DNA from 3 places in the Kitasatospora sp. NPDC088160 genome. Region 3 is predicted to be linked to each of the others. Evidence: riboswitches for the same ligand, from Rfam matches in the RefSeq annotation. Region 3 holds a riboswitch; each other region holds the start of a gene.
The links. A riboswitch is a leader RNA that binds a small molecule or an ion and turns the genes downstream of it on or off. The one in region 3 is predicted to bind cobalamin.
Positions count from the first base shown of each region.

Region 1: another riboswitch for cobalamin. It lies ahead of ACIOGZ_RS18635 (cobalamin biosynthesis protein); the one in region 3 lies ahead of ACIOGZ_RS24900 (prenyltransferase/squalene oxidase repeat-containing protein).
Region 2: another riboswitch for cobalamin. It lies ahead of ACIOGZ_RS31550 (FecCD family ABC transporter permease); the one in region 3 lies ahead of ACIOGZ_RS24900 (prenyltransferase/squalene oxidase repeat-containing protein).

Region 1 covers NZ_JBIUSS010000011.1:68,250-77,576, forward strand. The annotation lists gene ACIOGZ_RS18610 (acyl-CoA dehydrogenase family protein) at 70-1,272, shown strand; gene ACIOGZ_RS18615 (phosphatidylserine decarboxylase) at 1,806-2,498, shown strand; gene ACIOGZ_RS18620 (CDP-alcohol phosphatidyltransferase family protein) at 2,485-3,363, shown strand; gene ACIOGZ_RS18625 (hypothetical protein) at 3,466-4,899, opposite strand; gene ACIOGZ_RS18630 (alpha/beta hydrolase family protein) at 5,246-6,367, opposite strand; cobalamin riboswitch at 6,631-6,763, shown strand; gene ACIOGZ_RS18635 (cobalamin biosynthesis protein) at 6,871-7,839, shown strand; gene ACIOGZ_RS18640 (cobyric acid synthase) at 7,836-9,327, shown strand, end outside.
Region 2 covers NZ_JBIUSS010000023.1:111,953-121,279, reverse strand. The annotation lists gene ACIOGZ_RS31590 (WhiB family transcriptional regulator) at 143-394, opposite strand; gene ACIOGZ_RS31585 (diacylglycerol kinase family protein) at 778-1,749, opposite strand; gene ACIOGZ_RS31580 (hypothetical protein) at 1,800-2,228, shown strand; gene ACIOGZ_RS31575 (RNA polymerase sigma factor SigF) at 2,277-3,167, opposite strand; gene ACIOGZ_RS31570 (anti-sigma regulatory factor) at 3,441-3,851, opposite strand; gene ACIOGZ_RS31565 (GNAT family N-acetyltransferase) at 4,101-4,589, opposite strand; gene ACIOGZ_RS31560 (ABC transporter substrate-binding protein) at 4,661-5,656, opposite strand; gene ACIOGZ_RS31555 (ABC transporter ATP-binding protein) at 5,679-6,443, opposite strand; gene ACIOGZ_RS31550 (FecCD family ABC transporter permease) at 6,443-7,525, opposite strand; cobalamin riboswitch at 7,615-7,753, opposite strand; gene sodN (superoxide dismutase, Ni) at 7,842-8,237, opposite strand; gene sodX (nickel-type superoxide dismutase maturation protease) at 8,461-8,895, shown strand; gene ACIOGZ_RS31535 (CGNR zinc finger domain-containing protein) at 8,922-9,327, opposite strand, start outside.
Region 3 covers NZ_JBIUSS010000016.1:125,782-135,108, reverse strand. The annotation lists gene ACIOGZ_RS24915 (ATP-binding cassette domain-containing protein) at 1-932, opposite strand, end outside; gene ACIOGZ_RS24910 (CbiQ family ECF transporter T component) at 929-2,164, opposite strand; gene ACIOGZ_RS24905 (hypothetical protein) at 2,175-3,365, opposite strand; gene ACIOGZ_RS24900 (prenyltransferase/squalene oxidase repeat-containing protein) at 3,362-6,346, opposite strand; cobalamin riboswitch at 6,451-6,594, opposite strand; cobalamin riboswitch at 6,672-6,748, shown strand; gene ACIOGZ_RS24895 (hypothetical protein) at 6,882-8,309, shown strand; gene ACIOGZ_RS24890 (hypothetical protein) at 8,625-9,020, shown strand; gene ACIOGZ_RS24885 (flagellar hook-length control protein FliK) at 9,200-9,327, opposite strand, start outside.

The DNA.
Region 1 (9,327 bases), on a different contig from region 3:
TCGCAGCCACGCCGGCAGGGCCCCCGGCAATCCCCCCCCCCGCCCCCTTAAACCTTTCGGAGCCGCACGATGGGACGCCTGGCACAGACCGACGGCCTCACCGAGATCCAGCGGGACATCCTCGCCACCGTGCGGGATTTCGTCGACAAGGAGATCATTCCGGTCGCGACCGAGCTGGAACACCAGGACGAGTACCCGACCGCCATCGTCGAGGGGATGAAGCAGCTCGGCCTCTTCGGCCTCACCATCCCCGAGGAGTACGGCGGCCTCGGCGAGTCGCTGCTCACCTACGCCCTGGTGGTCGAGGAGATCGCCCGCGGCTGGATGAGCGTGTCCGGCATCGTCAACACCCACTTCATCGTGGCGCACATGATCAACGCCCACGGCACCCAGGAGCAGAAGGACCACTTCCTGCCGAGGATGGCCGCCGGGGAAATCCGCGGCGCGTTCTCGATGTCCGAGCCCGGCCTCGGCTCCGACGTTTCGGCCATCTCCACCAAGGGCGTCAAGGACGGGGAGTCCTACGTCCTCAACGGCCAGAAGATGTGGCTCACCAACGGCGGCACCTCCACCCTCGTCGCGGTCCTGTGCAAGACCGACGAGGGCGGCAGCACCCCGTACAAGAACATGACCACCTTCCTGATCGAGAAGACCCCCGGATTCGGCCCGAACCCGACCGTCCCCGGCCTCACCGTGCCCGGGAAGATCGAGAAGATGGGCTACAAGGGCGTCGACACCACCGAGCTGGTCCTCCAGGACGTCCGGATCCCGGCCGACCGCGTCCTCGGCGGCGTCCCCGGGCGCGGCTTCTACCAGATGATGGACGGCGTCGAGGTCGGCCGCGTCAACGTCGCCGCCCGCGGCTGCGGCGTCGCCCGCCGCGCCTTCGAACTCGGCATCTCCTACGCCCAGCAGCGCTCCACCTTCGGCAAGAAGATCGCCGAGCACCAGGCCATCCAGTTCAAGCTCGCCGAGATGGCCACCAAGGTCGAGGCCGCCCACCAGATGATGGTCATGGCCGCCCGCAAGAAGGACGGCGGCGAGCGCAACGACCTCGAGGCCGGCATGGCCAAGTACCTCGCCTCCGAGTACTGCAAGGAGGTCGTCGAGGACGCGTTCCGCATCCACGGCGGCTACGGCTTCTCCAAGGAGTACGAGATCGAGCGGCTCTACCGCGAGGCCCCGATGCTGCTCATCGGTGAAGGAACTGCGGAGATCCAGAAGATGATCGTCGGACGCCGACTCCTGGAGGAGTACCGGATCGCGGAGTGAGCACCGGGTCACCCCGGCTCGACGAGCGGCCCCCGGGGCGCTCCGGGCCGGCTGGACGACCCCTTCCGAACCGCCGGTCGACGGGCGTGCGGGCCCGTCCCGGCCACCCGCCGTGCCATCACGGCCCCGGCCTGGTCCGCCGGGGTCCGGCACGGCCCTCCGGAAGCGGCCGCAGGGCGTACAGCTGCGGCGACACGCCCCGCGGCCGCTTCCGCACACCCTCGACGGGCCGTGTCCCGCACCCCCGGCGACCGCGAACGGCCCGTTCCGCCCACCGGGTTCCGCCGACAGGCCTGTTGAGACAAGTGTCACCAGCCCCGTCCGGTCCCTTGGGAACCGGACCGGGGCGAGCTACGGTCGTAGAGGTGGGACGCGCACACGCGCTTCCACCGGACACGTGAACGAGCAGGCGGGTTGCCCACCCACCGTGTGCTCCCGATAGCATCCACCGGGACAGCAAGCCGTCCCTCTATTACCCGATCCCGCGGTGGCCCCCGTCCAGCGGCCATGATCCCCCGCGACAAAGGTCTTCGATGCCCATCAGCCCGTCCCCTCACACCTCCGTCACGGACCGCGATGCCCTCGCAGCCACGACGGCCGGTCGGCGACCCCGCGTGACCATCGCGCGCGGAGCCACCCCCTGGTTCGTCCCCACCCTCGCCACGGCCGCCGTGACCACCGCCCTCACCCGGCGCAGCGGCAAGTGGGCCCTGGCAGCGGTACCCGCCTGTGCGCTCGGCGCGGGCATGCTGTGGTTCTTCCGCGACCCCGAGCGTGAGATCGGCGCGGGCAGAGTGATCTCCCCCGCCGACGGCGTGGTGCAGAGCATCGACGCCTGGCCGGACGGCCGCACCCGGGTCGCGATCTTCATGAGCCCGCTCAACGTCCACGTCAACCGCGCGCCCCTGCCCGGCACGGTGACGTCGGTCGAGCACGTCGCGGGCGGCTTCGTCCCCGCGTTCAACAAGGACAGCGACCAGAACGAGCGGGTCGTCTGGCACTTCGACACCGAGCTCGGCGACATCGAGATGGTGCAGATCGCGGGGGCCGTGGCCCGTCGCATCGTGCCGTACGTCGCCGCCGGTACCAAGGTCGAGCAGGGCGACCGGATCGGTCTGATCCGGTTCGGCTCCCGGGTCGACACCTACCTGCCGGCCGGCGTCGAGGTCGGCGTCGAGGTCGGCCAGAAGACCACAGCCGGGGTGACGCGCCTTGACCGTGACTGATCCTGAGACAATCGTCGGCCTGGACGACGAGGAGACGGCCCTGCGCCGTCGCCGCTGGGCCCGCGACCGCGAGCTGCGCGCCCCGCGCTCTCCCCAGCACCTGTCCACCGCCGACTTCCTGACCCTGGGGAACGCCGTCTGCGGCTTCCTGGCGATCTACTCGATCACCACCGGGGTCCTGGTCCCGCACATCACCAACCCGGACGCCGCACCCGACCGGCACAGCGCCGCCACCGCGGTCACGCTGCTGCTCATCGGCTCCATGTGCGACCTCTTCGACGGGCTGGTGGCGCGCAAGCTCCGCTCCTCCGCCCTCGGAGCGGAACTGGACAACCTGGCCGACCTGATCAGCTTCGGCATCGCGCCGGCCTACTTCGTCGCCGTCTGGGGCATGGTCTCGCAGGGCTCCAACAGCAAGCTCTCGGCGCTCATCGCGATCACCGTCCTGCTCGCGGTCGTCCTGCGGCTCGCCCGCTTCTCCGCCGTCAAGATGCGGCCCGGGGTGTTCCAGGGCATGCCCTGCCCGATGGGCGCGATGACGGTCATCGCCATCGTGCTGCTCGACCCGCCGTTCCTGCCCGGTCTGCTCGCCATCTTCGGCGCCGCGTACCTCATGGTCAGCCGGATCGAGTACCCCAAGCCCCAGGGGCTGCTGGCCACCGCCACGCTGTGCTGGATCGTCGTCTCGATCGGCTGCCTCGCGGCCTGGGCGACCGGCCTGCCCGGCGGCGACGCCCTGATGCACGTCGGTGCCTTCGCCCAGATCACGCTCGCCGCGATGGCCCCGCTGCTGGTCATCCGGCGCAAGGTCGGACAGAAGGTCGGCGACGTCCGCGCCAGGCGGGCGGAGTCCCGCCTCGGCTGAGTCGTTCCCGTACGCGAGAGGGGCCCGGATCCAGTCGGATCCGGGCCCCTCTTCGTCGTGCTCGCTCTTCTCCTCGTCGCGCTCGTTCTTCGACGGGCGCTGCTACGCGCCGCCGGTGTGCACGCTGAACGCCGAGCGGCGGGCCGCCCGTGCCACGCCCGGATCCGGGTGCACGCCCGAGACCGCCGTCAGCACCGAGGCCGCCCGCGGGTGCCCCGACTGCCGGGCCCGGGCGAACAACCGCACCGGATCGCCAGCCGCGGCGCCCTCGACGTGGCCCACCAGCAGCTCCGTCTCGCCGTGGTCCAGCACCGCCGCAGCCGTGTCCACCCACAGCCAGGCCGCGTCCTCCGCCCCCAGCACGTCCGCCGGCGAAACGCCCTCGTCCGAGCGTTCCGCCAGCCACAACAGCGCGTACGGGCGCAGCACCGGCTCGTCCACCGATGCCCGCACCGCCTGCTCGGCCGGGCCGCCGGCCACCCGCAGCGCCTCGAAGGCCAGGCCGCGCACCAGCGCGTCGTCCCCCTGCGCCGCGTCCAGCAGCTCCGCCACCGCCCGATCGGCCGGACGGGCCGCCACCCAGGCGCGGAACTCGGCCCGCGCCGGGCCCGGCGAGTAGTCCGCGCAGGCGTTCAGCAGCTCGAAGGCGCTCTGCTCGATGTGCCCGGCCGCGGTCTGCGCGACCGTGCAGATCTCCTCCAGCTTCGCCCGCACCGCCCAGTGGCCCAGCGGCGACAGCTCGGCGGCCTCGTCCCTGCGGACCACGGCCCCGACGGCCGCCAGGCCGTCCAGCATCCAGTCCAGGACCGCGGCCACGTCCGCCGGCGACGGCGGGGTGTCGATCTGCGGCTCCCGGCACGTGCCGCGGACCGCCGAGACCGCCGAGGCGGCGTGCGGCACGGGCGACAGGCCCGAACCGTCCGTGCCGCCCACCCGGCGCTCGTCCAGCCCCCGGCGCAGCAGCTCCAGCAGTTCGCCGTCCGACACCGGACCGGCCACCAGGTGCAGGAACGACAGCAGCTGCGGCGCCTGGTCCACCGCCTGGCCGGCCAGCACCGCGAACACGCCCCGCAGGGCGGCGGGCGGCACCGGGGCGAGCAGCGTCCAGGCGTCGAACAGTGCCGACCAGCCGCGGACGACCGCCTCGTCGTCGTGCTCCCAGGCGTGCAGGCGCCAACCCGGGACCGCACCGCCGTCCCTGGCCTCCACCAGGCCGACCAGCAGCGCCTGCCCCCACGCCTTGGCGGCGGCGCCGACCGTCATGGCCAGCGCCCGACCCGCCGCACGGGCGTCATCGGGCAGCAGCTCGCCCCGCTTGTCGACCTCTTCCAGGTCCCCCGCCCAGCGGGCGATCCGGACGGCGTCCACCAGCATCCGGCGGGCCAGCGGCGCCAGCTCGGCCGGCGCGGGGAAGCCCTCCGGTACGGGAACCCTCCCCCGACCGGGCGCCGCAGCGGGCCCTCGTCGGCGGGGTACCCCGGCCCCGCCCGGCTTGCCGGCGGCGGGCCGGTGGGCCGTACCGGGGAGACGGGTCACCGTCGCACCAGTACCGATCGTCGGAGGGAGCGGGGCATCACGGTCGCGCGGATTCCGAGACGTCACGTCGAGCAGTCTTCCCCTTGTACCGGCCTTCTGTCACATCCGGTTGGCTGTACGGACGGGCGGCCGTCGACGGCACCTCCCCAAGATCGGGCAACAATCGGGCAACAGAGGCAAACCGCCTGGCCGGAAACAGGTGGCGGGGTCATGCCATCACGGCTCAACCCTTGCGGCGACGGTCGCGCTACCCGCCCGACCGGTCACACTCCGTGGCCGACAGGTGAGGTCCGGGTTCCGTACGGAGGCCCCGCGGGTGTGACTTCTCACGCGGGGGGGGCTGGGTTCAGAGAAGGGGGGTGAGCCAGCGGCGGAGGAGTTCGGTGTAGTGGGTGGGGGCGGAGTTCCAGAGGGTGGCGTGGTCGGCGCCCGGGAAAGGGCGGAGGCTGACCACACCGGGGCGGGCGGCGGCGAGGCGCTCGGCGGCGCGGAAGGGGGCGACCTGGTCGTCGGGGCTGTGCAGGAGGAGGGTGGGGACGCGCAGGTCGGCGCCCTCGGCGATGCGGCCGAAGTCGGCGAGGTCGACGCCGGTGCGGCCCTCGGCGGCGAGGGCGCCGAGCTCGGCGGCGGCGCCGGTGTAGCCGGCCCGGGCGGCGCCGCGGCGGGCGGTGGCGGGCAGGTCGAGGACCGGCGAGTCCAGGACGAGGCCGCTGATGGCATGGGCCCAGGCGGAGCGGGAGGCCGTCTGGAGGGCCATGGTGGCGCCGAGGGACCAGCCGTACAGGATGACCCGGCCGGCGCCGCTGTCGAGGGCGAGCCGTACCGCCGACTCGACGTCGCGCCACTCGGTCTCGCCGAAGTGGCCGAGCCCGTCCGGCGAGGCCGGGGCGCCCTGGTCGCCGCGGTAGGTGACGGCGAGGGCGGGCAGGGCGAGGCGGTCGAGGACGGGGAGGACCGGGAGGGTCTGCTGCCGGTCGGCGCCGGGGCCGTGGACGAGGATCACCCAGGTGCCGCGTTTGCCGTCGAGGCGCCAGGCGGGGAGGGCGCCGAGTTCGCCGTCGGCGGCGGTGTCGGTGAAGGGGAGGCCGAGCGCCTCGGTGGGGTCGCCGAGGTGGACGCGGGGGGTGAAGCGGACCTCGGTGCCGGGGGTGAGGGTGCCCCGGTCCGCGCGGACGAGGCGGCGGGTGACGCCGTTCTCGTCGCTGTGCAGGACCTCCTCGACGACGGCGTGGCCGTGGTCGTCCCATTCCACGGCCCAGCGGCCGGGGCGCAGGCTCTCGGGGCGGCGGTTGAAGGTGATCCGGCCCGCGGCGAGGCTCCGCACCAGGACGGGGCCGGACTCCCGGGCGGCGCTCGCCGGGTGGACCAGCCGTTCGGAGGCCCGGCGGCCGATCACCAGGACGGCGGCCCCGGCGGCCCCGGCGCCGACGACGGCGGCCGCCACGACGGCCGCGGTTCCCCAACGCATATCGCTCCCCGCTCTGCTGGTCTTGGACCGGACGGTGTCCGGGCGGTGTCCGGGCACCAGTTCACCGGGGGGCCGCGCGGGCGGCCACCGGGCTGGGCCGTCCGGGGCACGGCGGGGCCTCGGGCTGGGCGGGCGTCAGGCAGGGCGGGGCGGGCGGATCGGAGGTGGCGACGGGGCTCCGAGGTGTGACCAACCCCTCCGTGACCTCGGTTGACTCCCGGTTCGGCCGCGTGATGGGATCCTGGGGCCAAACGGAGGCATGCAGAGGAAGCCGGTGCGAGTCCGGCGCGGTCCCGCCACTGTCACCGGGGAGCACGCTCGGAACATTGCCACGGCGGACCGTCAGAAGCCGCTGGAAGGCCCGGGGGTGTGTCCGACCCGGAAGCCAGGAGACTCTCGCCCCCGGTACGTCGATCCAGGGCGCGGACCCTGAGTGAGGACACGCACGCGATGCAGGCTGCCCCGCCCCGCCGGACCCCACGCGGCCTTCCGCCGAACCCGCCGTGCGCCCGCTGACCCGCGCCGCCGCGTTCGCGCTCGGCGCCGCCGCGGGCTTCGCCGCGGACGCCCGCTTCGCCGACCCCCGGCGCGGCCACCCGGTGGCCGTCTTCGGCGGTGCGGCGACCCGGCTGGAGCGGCGGGTGTGGCAGGACGACCGGGTGGCCGGCGCCGGGTACACGGCGCTGTGCGTCGGCGCGGTCGCGGCCGGCGCGGTGGCCCTGGACCGTACGGTGGGCCGGCGTCCGCTGGGCCGGGCCGCGCTGGCGGCCGCCGCGACCTGGACGGTGCTGGGCGGCACCTCGCTGACCCGGGAAGCGCGCACCATCGGCCGGTCGCTGGCCACGGGCGACCTGGCGGCCGCGCGGGAGCGGCTGCCGCACCTGTGCGGGCGGGACCCGAGCGCGCTGGACGGGCCTCAGATCGCCCGCGCGGTGGTCGAGTCGGTGGCCGAGAACACGGCGGACGCCGTGGTGAACGCGCTGGTCTGGGGCACGCTGGCGGGCACCCCGGGGCTGCTGGCGTTCCGCGCGGTGAACACGCTGGACGCGATGGTCGGCCACCGCTCGCCGCGGTACGCCCGGTTCGGCTGGGCCTCGGCCCGGCTGGACGACGTGGCGGGCTGGCCGGGCGCCCGGCTGACGGCTCTGCTCACGGTGGCCGCCGCGCCGCAGCCGAAAACGGCCTGGCGGGTCTGGCGGCGGGACGGTTCGGCGCACCCGAGCCCGAACGCGGGCCAGGCGGAGGCGGCCTTCGCGGGCGCGGTGGGCGTCCGGCTGGGCGGGACCCTCCAGTACGGGGAGCGGGTGGAGCACCGGCCGGTGCTGGGCGCGGAGTTGCGGCCGGTGACGGCGGACGACATCGAGCGGGCCTGCGTGCTCTCCCGGCGGGTGGGCGCGCTGGCCCTGGGTACGACGGTCGCGGGGCACGTCGCGCTGCGCTTGCTGACGACACGGTGGAGGGGAAGGGCATGAGCAACGCACTGCTGGTCGCGGGGACGACCTCGGACGCGGGCAAGAGTGTGGTGACCGCGGGCATCTGCCGCTGGCTGGCCCGGCAGGGGGTGCGGGTCGCGCCGTTCAAGGCGCAGAACATGTCGCTGAACTCCTTCGTCACCGCCGACGGCGCCGAGATCGGCCGGGCGCAGGCGATGCAGGCGCAGGCGGCCAGGGTGGAGCCGGAGGCGGCGATGAACCCGGTGCTGCTGAAGCCGGGGGCGGACGGCCGCAGCCAGGTGGTGCTGCTGGGCCGGCCGGTCGCCGAGGTGGGCGCGCTGGACTACCGCGAACGCAAGCCCGTCCTGCTGGAACGGTCGCTGGAGTGCCTGGCGGATCTGCGCCGCCGCTACGAGGTGGTGGTCTGCGAGGGCGCCGGTTCGCCCGCCGAGATCAACCTGCGGGACCGGGACATCGCCAACATGGGCCTGGCGACGGCCGCCGGGCTGCCGGTGGTGGTGGTCGGGGACATCGACCGCGGCGGCGTCTTCGCGGCGATGTACGGGACGCTGGCACTGCTGTCGGCGGAGGACCAGCGGCACGTGGCGGGCTGGTTCGTCAACAAGTTCCGCGGCGACGCGCGACTGCTGGCGCCCGGCCTGGAGATGCTGCACGGGCTGACCGGCCGTCCGGTGCTGGGCACCCTGCCGATGCTGCCGGGCCTGTGGCTGGACGCCGAGGACTCGCTGGACCTGTCCACGGTGGTGGACCGGGTGGACGGCCGCGGCCCGCTCGGGGCGGACGTGCTGCGGGTGGCCGTGGTGCGCTTCCCCCGGCTGTCGAACTTCACCGACCTGGACGCGCTGGCGCAGGAGCCCGGTGTGCTGGTGCGCTGGGTGACCCGGCCGGAGGAACTGGCCGACGCCGACCTGGTGGTGCTGCCCGGCACCCGGGCCACCGTGGCCGACCTGGCCTGGCTGCGCGAACGCGGCCTGGAGCCGGCGCTGAAGGCGCGGGCGGCGGCCGGGCTGCCGGTCCTCGGGGTGTGCGGCGGCTACCAGATGCTGGCGCGCGGGATCGAGGACGAGGTGGAGTCCGGGGCCGGCTCGGTCGAGGGCCTGGGCCTGCTGCCGACACACGTGCGGTTCGGCGCCGAGAAGGTGCTGGCGCGGCCGGCCGGCACGGCGTACGGGCAGCGGGTCGAGGGGTACGAGATCCACCACGGAGTGGTGGCCGTGGAGGGGGGCGAGCCGTTCTTCTCCGATGACGACGGGCACGGCCTGGACGGCTGCCGGGTCGGCCCGGTGTGGGGCACCACCTGGCACGGCGCGCTGGAGAACGACGGCTTCCGCCGTGAACTCCTGCGCGAGGTCGCCGCGTTGGCGGGCCGGGCGTTCGTGCCGGCGCCGGACACCTCGTTCGCCGAGGCGCGCGAGGCCCGGCTGGACCGGCTGGGCGACCTGATCGAGGAACACGCGGACACCGACGCGCTGTGGAAGCTGATCGAGGGCGGGGTGCCGGCGGCCG
Region 2 (9,327 bases), on a different contig from region 3:
TATCAAGTGGCTGGACGGTCCGGTGTCGCGGGACCTCGCCAGGCAAGGCCCTTTGTGCGGAAGGCTTCACCAGGAGGTGCAGGGAAGCCTTTGATCATGTGTTGATCGGTGTTTCGGTTACTGCTGGTGTTACGGCGTGTGATCAGGCGGTGCGGGCGCGGTTGCGGGCGGCACGGCGCTTCATCGCGCGACGCTCGTCCTCGCTCATACCGCCCCAGACGCCGGCGTCCTGGCCGGTCTCAAGAGCCCACTGCAGGCACTGCTCCATGACCGGACAGCGGCGGCACACGGCCTTGGCTTCCTCGATCTGCAGCAGAGCAGGACCGGTGTTCCCGATCGGGAAGAACAGCTCCGGGTCCTCTTCGCGGCAGACAGCGCGGTGGCGCCAGTCCATGGTCGTCCAACTCCTCCTGCCGGCGGGGGGCACCCGGTCGGCATAATCGATGGCTTGTGAATGTGGCTTGTGAATGTGAACGCTTTCACGAATCCCGCAACAGCAAAAGAGACCAAAGGCCCGCCGGGGCCCGGGTGGTCTGTGCTGGGGAGGGATTCGGCGATTCGAGGGACGCCCCGCGGTCGACACCCGCCAGGTTCTGAGGTTGCCGTCGCTGCGATGCGTCCCGATCGCCATGTAGAGGTTCGCAAACCTCGGGCCCGGATACAACCCCCTTCAGGGAGGAATTTTTGATTCTTCGGTGTCGCCTAGCTCACAGCCAGTACTTCTATGGAGTGAAGGGGGCTTGTGCGTTCGAGAAGAAGGGTGAAACCCCCTTCCGGTCACACAATCACACGCAGTGCCCGCCGTACGCCTGTGAAACTGACGCGACTCCTGTCTCCAAGGTGGTCCCCGTCAACCTGGAACGGGGCCGGTTCCTCTGAAACCAAGGTGAAGTGTCTGACGTCGTGATAGGAGACGACGTGCTTGCCGGACGGGCCGGCCGGCGGGGCGCCTTCGCTCGAAGAGGCGTACGACCGCAGGATCTGACGGATCGTTCGGACGGTGCCGAACGCCGTCATCCGGGTGATCCCGAAGACGTCGAGATCGGTGTCGAAGGAGGCGAGCGGTGAGGGATACACCGGGCGGTTGCCGAGGAACGTCCACGGCGAGGTGTTGCTGACTATGGCCAGGGCCAGGCCCGGCACGCCCTCGCGGCCCGGTAGTTCCAGGGCCACCGGGCCGGAACGACGCTGCTCACGCTGGGTGACGTAGTGCCGCAGCGCCTGCCCCACGTAGAGCGCGTGGGTGGACTTGCGCCCCAACCGGCGCTGCTCCTCGACCCGGCCGACCACCCCGGCGTCGAAGCCCAGGCCGGCGGTGAAGGTGAACCAGCGGTCCGGCAGTCCGTCTGTCATCGCCTTGCCCAGGCCGACCGGCCGCTCGCTCCCGTGCTCCAGCGCGTACAGCAGGGCGCCGGTGGCCTCCACCGGGTCGTTGGGCAGGCCCAGCGCGCGGGCGAACACATTGGTCGAACCGCCCGGCACCACGGCCAGTCGCGGGACCTTCTCGCCCGGGCCGTGCGCGAGCAGCCCGTTCACCACCTCGTTCACGGTGCCGTCACCGCCGAGCGCCACCACCAGGTCGACCGTGCCGTCCTCCGAGGCCTCGCGGGCCAGGTCGCGGGCGTGGCCCCGGTACTGCGTCTCGGCCACCTCCAGCTTGAGGTCGCTGCGCAGCGCGTGGATCAGTACGTCCCTGGTGCGGCCACTGGTGGTGGTGGCCTTGTGGTTCACGACCAGGAGAGCGCGCATGGGGAAAGCCTACGGGTCGGTACGGACCAACCGGCGGCTACCCTGCTGGAGTGACCGCAGAATCCTCCGCACCCGTACCCACGGCGGGCCCGGCCCGCCCCCTGCCGCTGACCGTGGGCGCCGCCATCACCGCCCTGGAGGGCGCCGCGCTGGCCGTCGTCGGCGTCTGGGACATGGTGTCCGCGCTGTCCGGCCAGTCCAAGCAGCTCGCCCTGAACGAGTTCGGCGGCCTGGTCATCGTGCTGCTCGGCGTGCTGCCGGTGCTGGCCGCCCGCGCACTGCTCAAGGAGCGCCGCTGGGGCCGCAGCCCGGCCGTGCTCACCAACTCGATCTGCCTGCCGATCGGGTACTACATGCTGGAGAGCGGCGGCGCGATGATCGGCGTCGGCGTGCTGGTCGGCCTGCTCGGGCTGGTCGGCATCGGCGCGCTGCTGAACCCGAAGTCGACGGCGGCCCTGTACGCCTCGCACGAGGGCTGAGCGCACAGGGCCGCCGGGGGTCGGCCGCCGGCTGGGCGGCCGTCAGTCCTACTCCTCCACCAGGAGCTTCTCCCGCAGCTGGGCCAAGGTCCGGGCCAGCAGGCGGGACACGTGCATCTGGGAGATCCCCACCTCGGCGGCGATCTGCGACTGGGTCATGTTCCGGAAGAACCGCAGCACCAGGATCTTCTGCTCCCGGGGCGGCAGTTGGGCCAGCAGCGGCTTGAGCGACTCGCGGTACTCGACGCCCTCCAGCGCCTCGTCGGTGGCGCCGAGGGTGTCCGCCACGGCCGGCGACTCGTCGTCGCTGTCCGGGACGTCCAGGGACAGCGTGGAGTACGCGTTGGCGGACTCCAGGCCCTCCAGGACGTCCTCCTCGGAGATCCCCAGGTGCTCGGCGAGCTCGTGCACCGTGGGGGAGCGCCCGTGCCGCTGGGAGAGCTCGCTGGTCGCCGTGGTGAGCGACAGCCGCAGCTCCTGGAGGCGGCGCGGCACCCGGACCGCCCAGCCCTTGTCACGGAAGTGCCGTTTGATCTCGCCGACGATGGTCGGCGTGGCGTAGGTGGAGAACTCGACCCCGCGCTCGTGGTCGAAGCGGTCCACCGACTTGATCAGGCCGATGGTGGCGACCTGGGTCAGGTCGTCCAGCGGCTCGCCCCGGTTGCGGAACCGCCGGGCCAGGTGCTCGACCAGCGGGATGTGCATCCGCACCAGCTGGTTGCGCAGCTCGACGCGCTCCGGGGAGCCGTCGGGCAGCGCGGACAGCCGGACGAACAGCGCGCGGGCCGCCTCCCGGTCCGGTGCGCCCGAGCGGTGCGGGGCCGGGGCCGGCGCCTGGGTGGGCACCGCGGTGCGCAGGTCCGCGGCCTCGTCCGCCGGATCGGACGGGGGCGGGGATGCGGGCGACGGTTCAGACGTCGGCTCGGTCGGGTGGCTCATCCGGTGGGCGTCCTTCGGGTGCGCATCGTCGTTGGCGGCGAGGCCAGGAACGCTCGCCTGGGTCGGTACGGCAGGTCCCGCCGTCGCGAGGCCGGTACGGTCCAGATCACTCACGGCCATTCCCCCGTTCCGTTCCGGGAGCACCGGGGCCCTCGGGCCCCGGCATCGTCTCGTTGGTCGTACCGCGTGGGGGGCGGTACCGGGCGCCGCCCGCGCGGCCCCTGATCGGGGACCGGGCGGACGGCCCTTGTGCGGTGCTGGTCGACGCCCCGGCTAGTGGGCGACGGGGCCGCCGCGCTTCTTGTGCAGGCTGATCGACACGGTCTTGTCCTCGCCGACCGAGGAGTCGACCTCGCCGGCCAGGGCGGAGAGCACCGTCCAGGCGAAGGTGTCCCGTTCGGGTGCCTTCCCGTCGGTGGTGGGGGCGGCGACGGTCACCTTCAGCGAGTCGCCGACCAGCCGGAACTCGCAGGTCAGGACGGAGCCGGGCACCGCCTGCTGGAGCAGGATGGCGCAGGCCTCGTCGACCGCGATCCGCAGGTCCTCGATCTCGTCGAGGGTGAAGTCGAGCCGCGCCGCCAGGCCGGCCGTCGCTGTTCGCAGGACCGAGAGGTAGGCACCCGCCGCGGGCAGCCGGACCTCCACGAAGTCCTGCACTCCGGGCTCGCCGTCGATCTGGGACACCCTCACCTCCTGGGTGACGCGCTGTGCTTCCGGGCCGGTGGCCGCGGCACTGTCTGTTGCTTGGCTCAACTGCTTCGCCCCAACTGTCCAGAGGGGTGGTGCGGTACGTACCGGTCATACCCTTCGCGGGGCGACCGGACGCCGCGTATCCGCCTGAGACCTTACCGCCTTCCGCACGCCGGCCGGGGCTCGGGAGTCACTCATGGTAAGCCATCGCGACGCAGGGTGGCAGGGGTTCGGGCGGTCCGTTCAGTGACCGCCGCCGCCGCCGCCGGCGGCGGCGAGCGCCTCGCCGGTGAGCCGGTAGACGGTCCAGTCGTCCATCGGCACCGCGCCGAGGGACTTGTAGAAGTCGATCGAGGGCGTGTTCCAGTCGAGCACCGACCACTCCACCCGCGCGTAGCCGCGTTCGACGGCGATCCGTGCCAGTTCCAGCAGCAGCGCCTTGCCGTGGCCGCCGCCGCGGGACAGCGGGCGGACGTACAGGTCCTCCAGGTAGATCCCGTGGGTGCCGCGCCAGGTCGAGAAGTTGAGGAACCAGACCGCGAAGCCGACCGGCTCGCCGGTGGCGTCGTCCTCGGCGATCAGGCCGAACAGCGCGGGGTTGGCGCCGAACAGGGCGTCGCGCAGCTGCTCCTCGGTGGCCACGGCCTCCTGCGGGGCCTTCTCGTACTCCGCGAGCTCGCGGATCAGGGCGAGGATGACGGGAACGTCGGTCACGACGGCGGTGCGGATCATGCCGCGAGCCTACTGCGCGTCCCCGCCCCCGGCCCAGGCCCGGGCCGGGGCCCGGGCCGGGGGCGGGCGGGTCAGCGGGCGGGGACGGTGCGCAGGTAGTCGGCCAGCGCGGTGATCGCGGCCGGGTTGCGCGGGCTCTCCACCAGGTCGACGTAGTCCAGGACGAAGATCCGGTCGTTCCTGACCGCCGAGACGCCGGCCAGCGGCGGGAAGGACTTCAGGAAGGCGCGCTTGGCGTCGGCGCCGGTCTCGCCGTAGTTGTTGATCAGGATCACCTCGGGGTCGCGCTGGACCACGCTCTCCCAGCCGACGGTGACCCAGGTGTCCGCGAGGTCGCCCATCACGTTGGCCCCGCCGGCCTTGGCGATGATCTCGTCGGCCGCGGCGAACTTCCCGGCGGTGTACGGCTTGTCCTGCCCGCTGTCGTACAGGAACACGGACGGCCGGCGCTCGGGCTGCGGGGCGGCGGCGACCTGCGCCTTGAAATCGGCGACCAGCTTGTCCGCCCGGTCGCGGACGTCGAAGATCTCGCCGAGGTTGGCCAGGTCGGTGTAGAGCGCGTCCAGCGGGGACATCACGCCGCGCTCGGTGCCCTTGCCGCTGCGGCAGGACTCGCTGAGCACGTACGAGGGGATGCCGAGGTCCTTGAGCGCCTGCGGGGTGAAGCCGCGGCCCTCGTCGAAGCCGTAGTGCCAGCCGGCGAAGACCAGGTCGGCCTTGGCGCCCAGCACGATCTCCTTGGTGATCTCCTTCTTGGAGAGCCACGCGGTCTGCTGGTAGCCGTCCTTCCAGGCGACCTGGTCGACCCGGCCCTTGTCGTCGGGCATCACGTAGCCGGCCATCCGGTCGGCCAGGCCGAGGGCGAGCATCAGCTCGGTGATGCCGACGTCGTTGGTCACCGTCCGGGCGGGCTTCTGCGGGAAGGTGAGCTTGGTGCCGCAGTTCTCCACGGTCACCGGGTAGTGGGCGGAGGCGGCGGTGGCGTCGCCGCTCGGGGCGATCTCGGCGCCGCAGGCGGTGAGCCCGAGGGTGAGCAGGGCGGTGATGGCAACGGCCTTGGTGCGCACGGGGGTTCCTTCGGGGGGTGGGTCAGATCCGGTCGAAGAGCAGTTGGACGGCGCCGGTCACCGGGTGCCGGACGGGGGTGGCCCGGACGCCGAACACCTCGGCCAGCAGGGCGGGTCGGAGCACCTCGGCGGGCGGCCCCGAGGCGACGATCCGGCCGGCCCGCAGCACGTACAGCAGGTCGCAGTGGCCGGCCGCCAGGTTGAGGTCGTGCAGCGCGGTGAGCACCGTCGGGCCGGCCTCCCGGACCAGCGCCAGCACGTCCAACTGGTGGCCGATGTCCAGGTGGTTGGTGGGCTCGTCCAGCACCAGCAGCCGGGGCTCCTGGACCAGCGCGCGGGCGATCAGCACCCGCTGCTTCTCGCCGCCGGACAGGCTCAGGAAGCCCCGCCCGGCCAACTGTTCGGCGCCGACCTTGCGCAGCGCCTCCGTGCAGCGCGCGTGGTCGTCCGCACCCGGGCCGCCCAGCCCGCGCCGGTGCGGCAACCGGCCCATGGCGACCACCTCGGCCACCGTGAAGTCGAACTCGGCGGAGTGCTCCTGGGGGAGTGCGGCCACCCGCCGGGCGGCCTCGCGCGCGGTCAGCGCGTGCAGGTCCGCGCCGTCCAGCCGGACGGCCCCGGCGGCCGGCCGCAGCGCCCGGTAGACGCAGCGCAGCAGCGTCGACTTGCCGCTGCCGTTGGGCCCGACCAGTCCGACCACCTGCCCGGCGGCGGCGTCCAGGGCGACGTCGTGGACCAGCCGGGCGCCGGCCAGCTCGACCGAGACGGAGTCCAGGGCGAGATCCATCAGCGGCCTCCGAAGGAATAGCCGCGACGGCGCATCAGCAGCAGGAAACAGGGCACCCCGAGCACCGCGGTGACCACCCCGACCGGCAGTTCGGCGGGCGCCAGCAGGGTGCGCGAGACGATGTCCACCCAGACCAGCAGCAGCGCCCCGGCGAGCGGCGCGACCAGCAGCACCCGGCGGTGCCCGGCGCCGACCAGCATCCGGGCCAGGTGCGGCACCATCAGCCCGACGAAGCCGATCGCCCCGCTGACGGCCACCACCGTGCCGGTGACGGCGGCGGTCACCACGAACAGCTCGCGGCGCAGCCGGTCCGGGTCCACGCCCAGCGAGGCGGCCGTCTCGTCGCCCATGGCGAGCGCGTCCAGCCGGCCGGCGGCGCAGGCCAGGTACGCCAGGCCGGCCAGCACGGTGGCGGCGGCGATCGGCACCGAGCCCCAGGTGGCGCCGCCGAGGCTGCCGAGCAGCCACATCATGGCGTCCCGGGCGGCCTCGCCTCGGGCGGCCGCGAAGACCATCAGCGCGGTGACGGCGGAGAAGCCGTAGGAGAGCGCGGTGCCGGTGAGCACCAGCCGCAGCGGGGTGAGCCCGTAGGCCGTGCGCGCCGCGAGGTAGACCAGAACCATGGCGACCAGCGCGGAGCCGAACGCGGAGGCCGAGATCGCCCACACCCCGAGCGAGGCGAAGGCGCCGAGCAGCAGCACGGCGTTGGCGCCGACGGCCGCGCCGGAGGAGATGCCGAGCACGAACGGGTCGGCCAGCGCGTTGCGCACCAGGGCCTGGACGGCGACCCCGGTGGCGGCCAGCCCGGCGCCGACCACCGAGGCCAGCACGGCGCGCGGCAGCCGGATCTCCCAGACGATCGCGTAGGCGGCGGCCTCGTCCGCCTCCAGCCGTCCGCCCGTCAGCCCGGCGGCCAGCAGCCGCAGGGCGCGGGGCAGGCCGATCCCGGAGGCGCCCAGCGCCACGCCGCAGAGCAGCGAGAGCAGCAGGGCGGCGGCCAGGCCGACGGCGAGCGGGAGGGCGGGTATTCGGCGGGCGGGCGGGCTCGTTGCGCCACTGCCCGCGGCTGCGGTGCTGCTCACGGTGCGCCTTGCCTCGGGCCGCGGGTGCGCGGGGGCGGCACCGGTCGGGCGCGGGCCCGGGCGCCATCCCCTCGCAGTCCACGGCGAGTTGTCGGGAGTTCAGCGGCCGGGGGCGATCGGGCTGGCGCGGCCCCGGGGCCGTGCTCACCGTTGCGGGTCAGCGCCGGATTCACACCGGACTTCCCCCTCGGACGCCCTGGCAGCATAACAGCCACTCAGGCTAGGCAACCCTTACCGGGCTCGGATGGGGCGTGAACGCACGACCGCCCCCGTCCGGGCTCGCGGACGGGGGCGGTCGGGTGGCGACGCGTCAGGCTCAGGCCTGCTTGGTCTCCCAGAAGATCTTGTCGACCTCGGCGATCAGGTCCAGCAGGGCCTGGCCGGTGGCGGGGTCGGTGGACGCCTTGGCGGCCGAGGCGGCCTTCAGGGTGTCGTTGATCAGCTGGTGCAGCTGCGGGTACTTCTCGAAGTGCGGGGCCTTGAAGTAGTCGCTCCACAGCACCGAGATGTGGTGCTTGACGGCCTCGGCACGCTGCTCCTTGATGATCAGGGCGCGGGTGCGGAAAGCCGGGTCCTCGTTGGCCTGGTACTTCTCCTGGGTGCCCTTGACCGACTCGGCCTCGATCCGGGCCTGCGCCGGGTCGTACACGCCGCAGGGCAGGTCACAGTGGGCGTGGGCGGTGGCGCGCGGTGCAAACAGACGAGAGAACATGGGAGTCCTTCCTTAGATCGTCTTCCCGCGCCCGAGATTACCCTTCCGCACCCGGGGTTTCGCGATCGGGCGGTGGGCCTAGGGCAAAAGGCGGACCCGGAACCGGGGTAATCCGGACATCGAACGGATCGAACGGGGTGACGGTCCGTACGGCAGACTGGGACCGGGCGGTCCGGGAGGAGGAGTCGTGGCGCGGAGCACGGAACCGGCGGACGCGGAACCGATGGGCACGGAACCCCGGGGCCGGGGCGGCGGCGCGGTGCCGTTCGGGCTGGTCGACGTGGCGGGCCCGTCGATGGTCCCGACCCTGCGCGAGGGCGACCAGTTGCTGGTGCGCTACGGCGCGCCGATCCGGCCCGGCGCGGTGGTGCTCTTCCGGCACCCCTTCCAGCAGGACCTGCTGGTGGTGAAGCGGGCCGCCGAGCGGCGTCCGAGGGGCTGGTGGCTGCTGTCCGACAACCGGCCGGTGGACAGCGACAGCCGCAGCTACGGCCCGGTCCCGGACGAGCTGGTGCTCGGCCGGGTGCTGCTGCGGCTGCGCCCGCGCCCGGCCTGGCTGGCGCCGGGGCGGCGGCTGGAGCGGCTGCTGCTGGGCACCCGGCTGGCCCGGGTGCCGGGTCTGGCCCGCCGCCTGGGCGTCTGGGCGGACGAGCTCTGACCCCCTGGGCCCGGCCCGGACAGGACCTAGCCGGCGGCGCCGAGTGCCGCGGCCTCGGCCTCCTGGCGCTTGCGGGCCCGGTACGCGGCGACGTTGGCGCGGGTCGCGCAGCGGTCCGAGCAGTAGCGGCGGGAGCGGTTGGTCGAGGTGTCCAGGTAGGCGTTGCGGCAGGGCGCGGCCTGGCAGATGCCGAGCCGGTCGGCGCCCAGCTCGGTCAGGTGGACGGCCAGGCCCATGCAGGCGACCGCGCTGAAGTGCGCGGTGGCGGTGGGCGAGTTGTCGGCCAGGTGCAGGTGCCAGCGCGGCCGGCCGGCGTCGTCCAGGTAGTCGTGCCCGGAGACCAGCGGGCTGACCGGGTACTCCATCAGCAGGCTGTTCAGCAGGTCGACGCCCCGGATCTCGTCGCCCTCGGCGGCGGCCTCGAAGACCCCG
Region 3 (9,327 bases):
CGCAGACCCAGCCCGATCTCCCGGACGGCGGTCACCTGCCCGTACCGGACGACCACCCCTCGGGCGTCCAGCACCCGTTCCCCCGCCACCGCTGCCCGGCGCGGCGGAGGAACGGGCACGTCGTTCAGCCGCTCCCGCAGCGGGGCGGCGGCGCGCCGGGCGTCCCGGACGGAGAGCGGCAGCGGCCGCCACCCGGCCAGCCGCCCGAGGTCGACGACCGGCGGCGCGATCGCGGTGCGCCGGAAGACCTCGGCGGGCGGCCCGTGCACGACCGTGCCGTCGCCGGGCAGGTAGGCGACGCGGTCGGCGTACTGGACGACCCGCTCCAGGCGGTGTTCGGCGAGCAGGACGGTGACGCCGAGGTCGTGGACCAGACGGGTGATGGCCGCGAGCACCTCCTCGGCGGCGGTCGGGTCGAGCGCCGAGGTCGGTTCGTCCAGGACCAGGACGCGCGGGTGCGCGGTGAGCACCGAGCCGATGGCGACACGCTGCTGCTGGCCGCCGGAGAGCTCGTGCAGGGCGCGGTGGCGCAGGTCGGCGAGGCCGAGCAGGTCGAGGGTCTCCTCGACGCGCTTGCGCATCACCGCCGGCGGGACGGCCAACTGCTCCATGACGTAGGCCAGTTCCTCCTCCACCGTGTCGGTGGTGAAGCCGGCCAGCGGGTCCTGCCCCACCACGCCGACCACGTCGGCCAGTTCGCGAGGGGGGTGGTGCGCGGTGTCCCGGCCGTCCACGGTCACCCGGCCGCGCAGGGTGCCGCCGGTGAAGTGCGGCACGAGGCCGTTGACGGCGCCGAGCAGGGTCGACTTGCCAACGCCGGTGCGGCCGACCACCAGGCAGAGCTCGCCCTCCGGGATGTGCAGGTCGACGTCGCGCAGGACGGGGGCGGTCTCGCCGTCGTACACCACGCCGACCTGGTCGAATCGGATCACGTGCTCACCTCGGGGGTCGTGCGGTCGGCGCCGGTGCGGCGGGTCCCGGCGGCGGGCTCCGGGGTACGCCCGGGCTCCGGGGTACGCCCGGGCGGAGGCGCGATGACCCCGGCGGCGCCGGCCAGCAGCAGGGCGAGCACCGGGACGAGCGGCAGGCTCGGCCAACTGAGCGGGTAGAGCGAGGGGTTGAGATCGGTGGCGGCGTAGCCGACGGTGGCGAACAGCAGGACGGCGGCGGTCACCCCGCAGCCCGCGACGCCCCACTCGGCGGCCCGCCAGCGGTCCGGCCGGTAGGTGGTGCGCCGTACGCGCCGGCCGCCGAGGACCAGCCCCGCCACGCAGAGCAGGGCGCCCGCGAGGAAGGCGGGAAGTCCCAGGGCAGCGGGGGCGGTTCCGTCCAGGAGCCCGTACACCCCGGCGCACAGGCCGCACATGCCGAGCAGCATCAGGGCGCCGGTGATGCGGCGGGAGCGGCGGGTCGCGGTGCCGGAGCGGCCGTAGCCGCGCGAGTCCATCGCGGCGGCCAGGTGCAGCGAACGCTCCAGCGCGTCCTCCAGCACCGGGACGACGATGCCGCGCAGCGCGCGGATTCCCTTCCGCTGCCCGGCGCGCAACCGCCGTGCCCGGGCGACGCGTTGGACGCTCTGCACCAGCTGCGGGGCGACGCTGAGCGACACCGTCACGGCGACGCCCAGCTCGTACAGGGCGCCGGGCAGGACGCGCAGGGCGCGCTTGGGGTTGGCGAGGGTGTTGGCGGCGCCGATGCAGCAGATCAGGCAGGCCAGGCGCAGCCCGTCGAAGGCGGCGGAGAGGGTCGCCTCCAGGGAGACCGGCCCGCCGATCTGGATGCCCGCGTACCAGGCGGGGGTGGGCAGGTGCGGGAGCGAGAAGAGCAGGTGGTCGTGCGGGGTGATGCCGGTGGCGAAGACGCACCGGAACACCACCCGGATCGCCACCACGGTCAGAGCCAGCCACAGGTAGTAGGTGAACCCGCGCGCCCACGGGGCCTCGGTCCGGCGGGCGGTGACCACGTAGCCGAGCACGGCGAGGACGAGCAGGAGCAGCAGCGGGTTGGTGGTGCGGCTGGCCGCCGTCGCCAGGGCGAGCGCCCAGGTCCACCAGGCCAGCGGGTGCAGGTTCCGGGGGCTGCGCCGGCTCCCGGCGTCCCGTCCGGGGGTGGGCTTCGGCTTCGGGGTGGGCTTCGGGGGGCCGGCGTCGGGTTTGTCGGGCATGGTCACCGGATCACTCGGCCCGGCGGCGGCGCCGTCGCGCGACGACCACGGTGGCCGCGCCCAGCGCCCCCACGAGGGCGGTCGCGATGACGGCGGGGGCCATCGACCCGGAGTCGTGCGGGGCGTCGGCCACCGGATTGGCGTCCACCACGCCGCCGGGCACGGCGGAGGTCGACGTCGGCGCGGCCGCGGCCTCGACCGTCTGCGGGGTCGGCTGATCGCTCGGGGTGTCCGTCGGCGGCGCGGTGGACGGCTCGACCGGCACCGGTGTGGCGGGCACGGGCGTCGGCTCGGGCGCTCCGGGCGGAGTGATGCCGTCCTCGGGGGTGGCGGCGGCGCCGGGCCCCGGGGTAGTGGCGGGCGCGGGCGGACGGGCTCCGCCCGCCGGGGGCTTGGCGGGGGCCGGGGCCCGGCCCGATCCGGTGCCACCGGCGGTGCCGGTGCTGCCGGTTCCGCTTGCGTTTCCGGTACCGCCGGTGCCGCCGGTTCCGCCGGTTCCGCCGGTTCCGTCGCTCGAACCGGTGCCGCTGCCGCTGCCGCCGGTCGTACCCGTGGCACCCGTCGACCCGCCGCCGGAGACGCTGGAATCGCCGGAGCCGCCCGTGGTGCCCTGACCGGGGTCGGCGGGCTGCCCGCCGGGGCTGGAGTTGTGGGCGCGAACGCTGTCCGGCGAGAAGCCCGGCCGCCCCTCGGTGCCCTCGACGTTGGTGCCACCGAAGATCCAGAGGTCGACGCTGCCGGGCTTCGGCTGGTAGCTCATCGCGCCGAGCTGGCTGTAGGACCACTCGTTCTGGCCCGGATCGGCGTGCCAGTACGACCAGTAGGCCGTGGCCGGGGGCGTCAGGACGCACTTCTCCTGGTCCGGGGCCGGGAACTGCTTACCGCCCTGGAAGCCGCTGTAGCCGATCCGGCAGATGAACGCCGGACCGTCGTGGCCGGTCCCGGTGGTCTTCCAGCCGCCCTGGTTGAGCAGGGTGAAGCCGGTGGTCGGGGTGGTCCCGCAGGAACGCAGCAGCGGGCCGCCCCACTTGCTGAAGTCCACGGCGAGCACCACGCCGGAGGCGGTGGTGCACTGGTCGATCGGCAGCGGCGCCGCGGACGCCGGGGCGGTGCCCACGGCGACGCCACCGAACGCGAGGGCGAAGGTCAGGGCCGCCGCCCCGGACAGCCGGCCGAGCCGACCGCCGAGTCCCCGGCTCACCGGTGACGCCCCGGGGCGGCCGCGGTGCGGCGCCGGGCGACGAGGACGGCCGCCGCGCCGAGCGCGGTCAGCACGCCCGCACCCGCCGTCAGCGTCAGGGCCTGGGTTCCGGTCCCGGCCAGGCTGCCGGAGCCGGTCTGCGCCGCCACGCCACCGGCGGGCGCGCCCCTGCCATCGGCCGGGGCGTCGATGCCGCCGGCCGACCAGGTGGCCGAACCGTCGCCGGTCGAGGGAGCGGCGGTGTCCGAGGGCCCAGCCGTGGCGGGCAAGCCCATCGGGCCCGGCGTGTTCGTGGGAATGTTCGTAGGTGTGCCGGTCGGTGTGCCCGTGGGCGTGCCGGTCGGGGTGCTGGTCGGCGAACCCGTCGGGGTCGCCGTCGGGGTCGCCGTCCCGGTGGAAGTCGGAGTGGGCGTCGGCGTCGACGTTCCCCCGAGGTCCCGGAACAGCGTGCCGAACGAGATCCCGGTGGCACCGCCGAGCACCTGCGTGGACGCGCGGACGTCCGATCCCGGCTGCCCGGCGGAGGCCACGTTGAACCCGCCGTCGCCGTTCTGCTGGCCCGACAGGAAGTCGCGCGCCTTGGCGATCTGGGCGCCGTACGTGGACTGGCGCAGTGTCATGCCCTGGATGGCGAGCGCGGCCGAGTTGGTCGAGTCGCCGGCCGCTCCCGGGAAGCCGCCGTCGGGCAGCTGCCGCGCGGCGAGCCAGCCGAGGCCCTGGTCGACGGCCCGCGCGGCTTCGTCGCCCGGCACGAGGGCGAGGGCCATGACGGCCATCGCCGTGCTGTCCACGTCGGAGTCACCGGTGGCGGGGATCAGGCTCGGCCACGAGCCGTCCTGGTGCTGGAGGCCCTTCAGGTAGGCGATCGCGGGAGCCGCGTTCGTCGAGTCCCCGGCCCGGAGCTGGGCCATGATGCCGAGCGCCTGGGAGAACACCGAGGTCGCGTAGGTGTAGTTGCCGGGCGCCGCGCAGCCGGTGTTCTGGTCGGCCTTGATACACACGAGGGCGGCCAGGGCGGCGATCAGGTCGTGGCCGCCGAAGGCGCGCGGGTTGCGGCCGACCACCTCGGCGAGCAGCGCCTCCTTTCCGATCGAGCCGCCGCCTGCGTACTCGGTGCCGATGCCGGTCCAGTCGTTGACGGTGCGCTCGCCGGCGTCCTTGCCCGGCTGGTCCAGGAAGTCGACGATCCTGCGCAGCGCGGCGTCGTCGGTGCCGGTGGCCGCGAGGGCGTAGGCGCCGTCGATGGTGAGGCCGAAGTCGGCGAAGGCCGGGAAGCCCTCGTAGTAGCGGCCGTTGATCAGGCGGGACGGGTCGGTGAGGTAGGCGCTGCCCTTGGCGGCGTCGGGGGCTCTCCCGGCAGGCGGCGTGGTCGCGGGCGAGGTCGGCGGCGTGCTGGCGGGTGTCGTCGGCGGGGTGGTGGCGTCCGGGTTGTGTCGGACGCTGGTGAGGTCGGTGCCGGTCAGGGCCAGGATCGCCTGCTCGGTGGCCGCCGGGTCCGGGTCGGTGGTCGACGCGTCGGGGCCGAAGCCGCCGTCCGTGCCCTGCCGGGCGGCGAGCCAGGCCGTGGCGGCGGCCCGGCGGGTGTCCTGTCCGGTGGCCTTGAACGCCTGGGCCGCGCTCGCGGTGCTGATGGTGTCGCCGGGGGCGCCGAGGTACGGGAGGAGGGATCCGTCGGCCTGCTGTCCGGCCGCGAGCTGGTCCGAAGCCTTCCTCGCGGCCGTCTCGTACCCGGGCGCCGTACGCAGGGCGAGGACCGCGAGGCCGGTGGTGAGCGGGTCGGACTCGCAGTGGTCGCCAGCGACGATCATCGATCCGGCCACCCCGCCGTCGGCGCACTGGAGCGCCGTGAAGCGGGCGAGCGCCGGGGCGGGTGGCGTGACGCCGGCGCGCTGGAGGGCGATGACGCCGAGGGACTGAACCCAGGGCGAGGCCGCGCCGAGGAAGTCCCCGGCGGCGGTGCACTTGCCGTTCTCCCCCGCCGCCGTGCAGACATGGCCGGTGAGCGCGGCGATCAGGTCCCGGCCGCCGAAGGCCCGGGGATCGCCACCGGTGCTCTCGGCGACGAGGGCCAGCAGTGCGGCGGCCCTCGCATCGGGCCGGCCGGCCGGTCCGTCGGGGTGGAGGAAGGCGTCGGTGTGAGCGGAGAGGAAGGCGACCGTCCTGCGCAGCGCCGGGTCCTGCGTGCCGGCGGCGGCGAGGGCGATGGCGGTGAGGGCGGTCCGGGGGTAGTCCGGCCCCTCGACGGCCCAGTTCTCCATGTGGTCGCCGCCGACGAGTTGGCGGGCCAGCCAGGCCGCGGCGGCCGCCGGGTCACCGGCGGCGGACGGCCCGGTCGGAGTCGGGGTCGAGGTCGGAGTCGGGGTCAGGGTCGCCGAGGGCGACGGCGAGGCGGACGGCGAAGCCGGCGAACCACCGCTCTTCGCCCGGACGGAGTCCGGCGTGAAGCCCGGTGCCCCGCTGGTGCCGCCGATGTCGGTGCCGCCGTACACCCAGGCCTCGACCTCGCCGGGCTTGGGCTTCTGCGTCCCGGCGCCGAACCGGCTGTAGGACCAGGCCTGTTGGCCGGGTTCGGCGATCCAGTACGACCAGTACGCGGTGGCCTGCGGGGTGTTGACGCAGGGTTCCTCGGCCGGCGTCGGGTACTGGGTGCCGCTGTTGAAGGTCCCGGTTCCGAGTCGGCAGATGAAGGCGGGTCCGTCGTGCTCGGTTCCGGCGGTGGTGAAGCCGGCGGCGTGCAGCAGGTTCATCCCGGTCGTGGGGTGGGCGTCGCAGCCCCGGACGACACCGCCGCCCCAGTGCGTGAAGTCGACGGCGACGATCGCGCCCGTCGTCGCCGTGCACCGCTCGATCGGGTCGGCGGCCGCGGTGCCGGGGCGCCCGAACAGGACGCTTCCGCAGGCGGCGACCGCGACAGCACCGGCGACCACCAAGGAGGCGAGGTCCCGGTTCCTGTGACGTGTGCGACTGCTGCTGACCCTCACGACGACTCCCTGGTCGGTCGACGTGGGACGCAACGGCGCAGCCGACGGTCCCCTGGGCAGGGACCGTCCGGACCGCGTCGTAGTCCGCGACGACGCAAGTGCTCTGTGAACAGGGCCCCCGGTCCAGGCATTCCGGCTCACCCACCACAGGTGGGTCCACGGTTGCGGGTCAGCGCCGGAGTTGGACCGGCTTCCCCTGAATGCCGAGGGCAAAAAATCGGTTCATCAGACCACGACGGCCGAACGGGAGTCAACGGTCCGTCACGTCGATCACATCACCTCGTCGGCCGGTGCGCCGTGCGGTAGCGTCCGCGGTGGCCGAGCGGGGGAACCCGGTGCGAATCCGGGGCTGACGCGCAGCGGTGTGGGGTGGCGATCGTGCTGCCCCGAGCCCGGATGCCCGCCCGGCCACGCACCATGGCGAAAGCCGGCCCACGCGATCCGGGCGGCGACCGCTCCGGCCGTCGCGCGCCCTCGAACGGACGCCGGAACTCCGGGGCAGGGTCGGCGCCCGCCACCCCAAGGAGCCTGTCCCGTGTCCCTCCTCGCCCCCTCGCGGACCACCCCTGCCCGCGCCGCCTCCGCCGTCACCGTCGCCCTGACGGCCGGCGCGCTCCTGCTCTCCGCCGTCCCCGCCCACGCGACGGCCAGCCCGACCCAGATAGCCACCTCGAAGAGCACCGGCGTCACCTACCTGAAGTCGCTCCAGGCCGCCGACGGCAGCTACGTCACCGGCGGCGGGCTCTCCAACGAGTGGGCGTTCAGCGCACTCGCGGCCGCCGGCACGGCCGCCGCGGACGTCACCCCCGGCGGCGACCCCACCAAGAACGCCCGCCTGGTCTACCGCGGCCAGCTCGCCGCCCCCGGCTGGCCGAGCGCCTCGCCGGTCGTCACGGACTACGAGCGCGGCATCCTCAACGCCTACGCCGCCGGCATCGACCCCGCCCGGGTCGGCCCGGGCCGCAACCTCGTCGCCGACCTCGCCGCCTACTGGCAGACCGCCGAACCCGGCTACTACGGCCCGTCCGCCAACTTCAACGGCACCGTCTTCGGCCTCCTCGCCCTCGCGGGCGCCAAAACCCAGGCCGGCAGCCCTCGCGTCCCGCAGCCGCTGCTCGACACCTCCGTCACCGCGGTGCGCGCCAACCAGCACAACGATGGCGGCTGGAACTTCAGCAAGGCCGCGGGCGACCCGAACGCCCTCGCCCAGGGCAGCGACATCGACATGACCGGCGCCGCCATGGCCTCGCTCTGCACCGGGGGCGTCGCCGCCACCGACCCGGCGATCGTCGCCGCCAAGAACTTCCTCAAGGGCAAGCTCACCGCCTCCGGCGCCTTCAACGCCATGTTCGGCGTCAACACCGACTCCAACGGCTGGGCCGTCTCCGGCCTCAACGCCTGCGGCATCAACCCCCAGGGCACCGACTTCACCAGCGGCACCGGCAAGAGCCCCGTCGACTTCCTGATCGCCCAGCAGTTCAAGCCCGGCGGCGGCTTCAAGTACCTGCCCACCGACACCACCCCCTCCCCCTACGCCTCCGTCGACGGCCTGCGCGCCGTCGCCGGCGCCGGCTTCACCGCCACCCCGCCGACCCCGACCACCACCGGCGAGCCCGCCTGGGCCGCCGCCACCGCCTTCGTCCCCGGCACCGCCGCCAAGCTCGCGCTGGTCATCGACGACGGCACCGGCGCGCTCAAGGTCTGCGCCGCCACCCTCACCCCGACCGGCACCACCGCGACCCTCGGCGACGTCCTCGACGCGGCCGCCGGCGCCGCCCCGAGCGGCTGCGTCACCTCGGTCGCCCCGTCCACCGGCGGCGACACCGTCACCGCGATCAACGGCACGGCCAACAGCGGCTCCTCCACCTGGCAGGTCAGCCTGGACGGCACCACCGCCACCGGCGCCACCCGGGCCACCACCGTCCACCTCGGCGACACCGTCTCGCTCCGCTACGGCAACTGATCCGGAGACCCTGGCCGTCCTGGACGCCGGGTACGAGCCAAGCCACGAAAGCGGCGAACTGACCTGCCGTCAGCTCTCCGGTGCACGGAGCGGCCTCCACCGGGCCCACCGGCGGGCCGAGCCCGCACCACCCGACGCCGGCGCCCCAGGCCACCCTCTCCGCGACCCGGCGGTCCCCCAACTCGCGGTCCGCCTGGGGGACTTCTGGGGAACGGGACCTGGCCGGTTTGCAGCCTGGACTGCGCGGTCGAGGTGCGGTTTGCTCATCACCGACCAGCCCTACAGGAGGGCCGGGAGGAATCGGGGAATCACATCATGACCCGTTCGATCAAGGCGCTCGCCGCACTCGCTCTGGCCGGGGCATCCGTCGTCGGCGTGACGTCGCTGGCATCCGCCGACCCGAACCCGTCCAACATCGGCTCCTCCCCGCAGTGGGTCCGGCTGAGCACCAGCCACTCCGCGGGCGTCTACACCGCCGCCGACGCGGGGTCCGGCAAGTACAAGAACATCACCCTCGCGCCGGGCGACTCGGCCTGGGCGGACTGTTGGGTGGCCGGCGGGAACGTCGGCAATGACGGCGACGTCTGGTACCACACCACGTGGGTGTACCAGTACGGTGTGGTCACCCCCTCGGGGTCCTCCTGGACGTTCGCACCCTACGTGGACGGCGCGGCGATGTTCCACAACGTGCCCGGCCTGCCCCACTGCTGAACCACCCGATGACCCACAGCGGCCCCGCGCACCGACCCCGGCGCGCGGGGCCGCTCGCACAGCTGCTGACCGAACAGCTCGCCCGGCGGCGCCGAACGTCCCGCACCGTCTGAACTCTGAACCGCCGGTGCCCCGGCCCCCCTTCCGGAGGGGCCGGGGCAGCGGGGTGTCTCCGGAGGTCAGGGCGCGGTGACGCCCGGCTGGGCGCCGGCGCCGAAGGACCAGCCCTCGACGTCGCCGGGCGCCGGGTTGTAGCTGCCCGCGCCGAGGTTGCTGTACGACCAGGGGCCGCCGTGCTGGGCGTGCC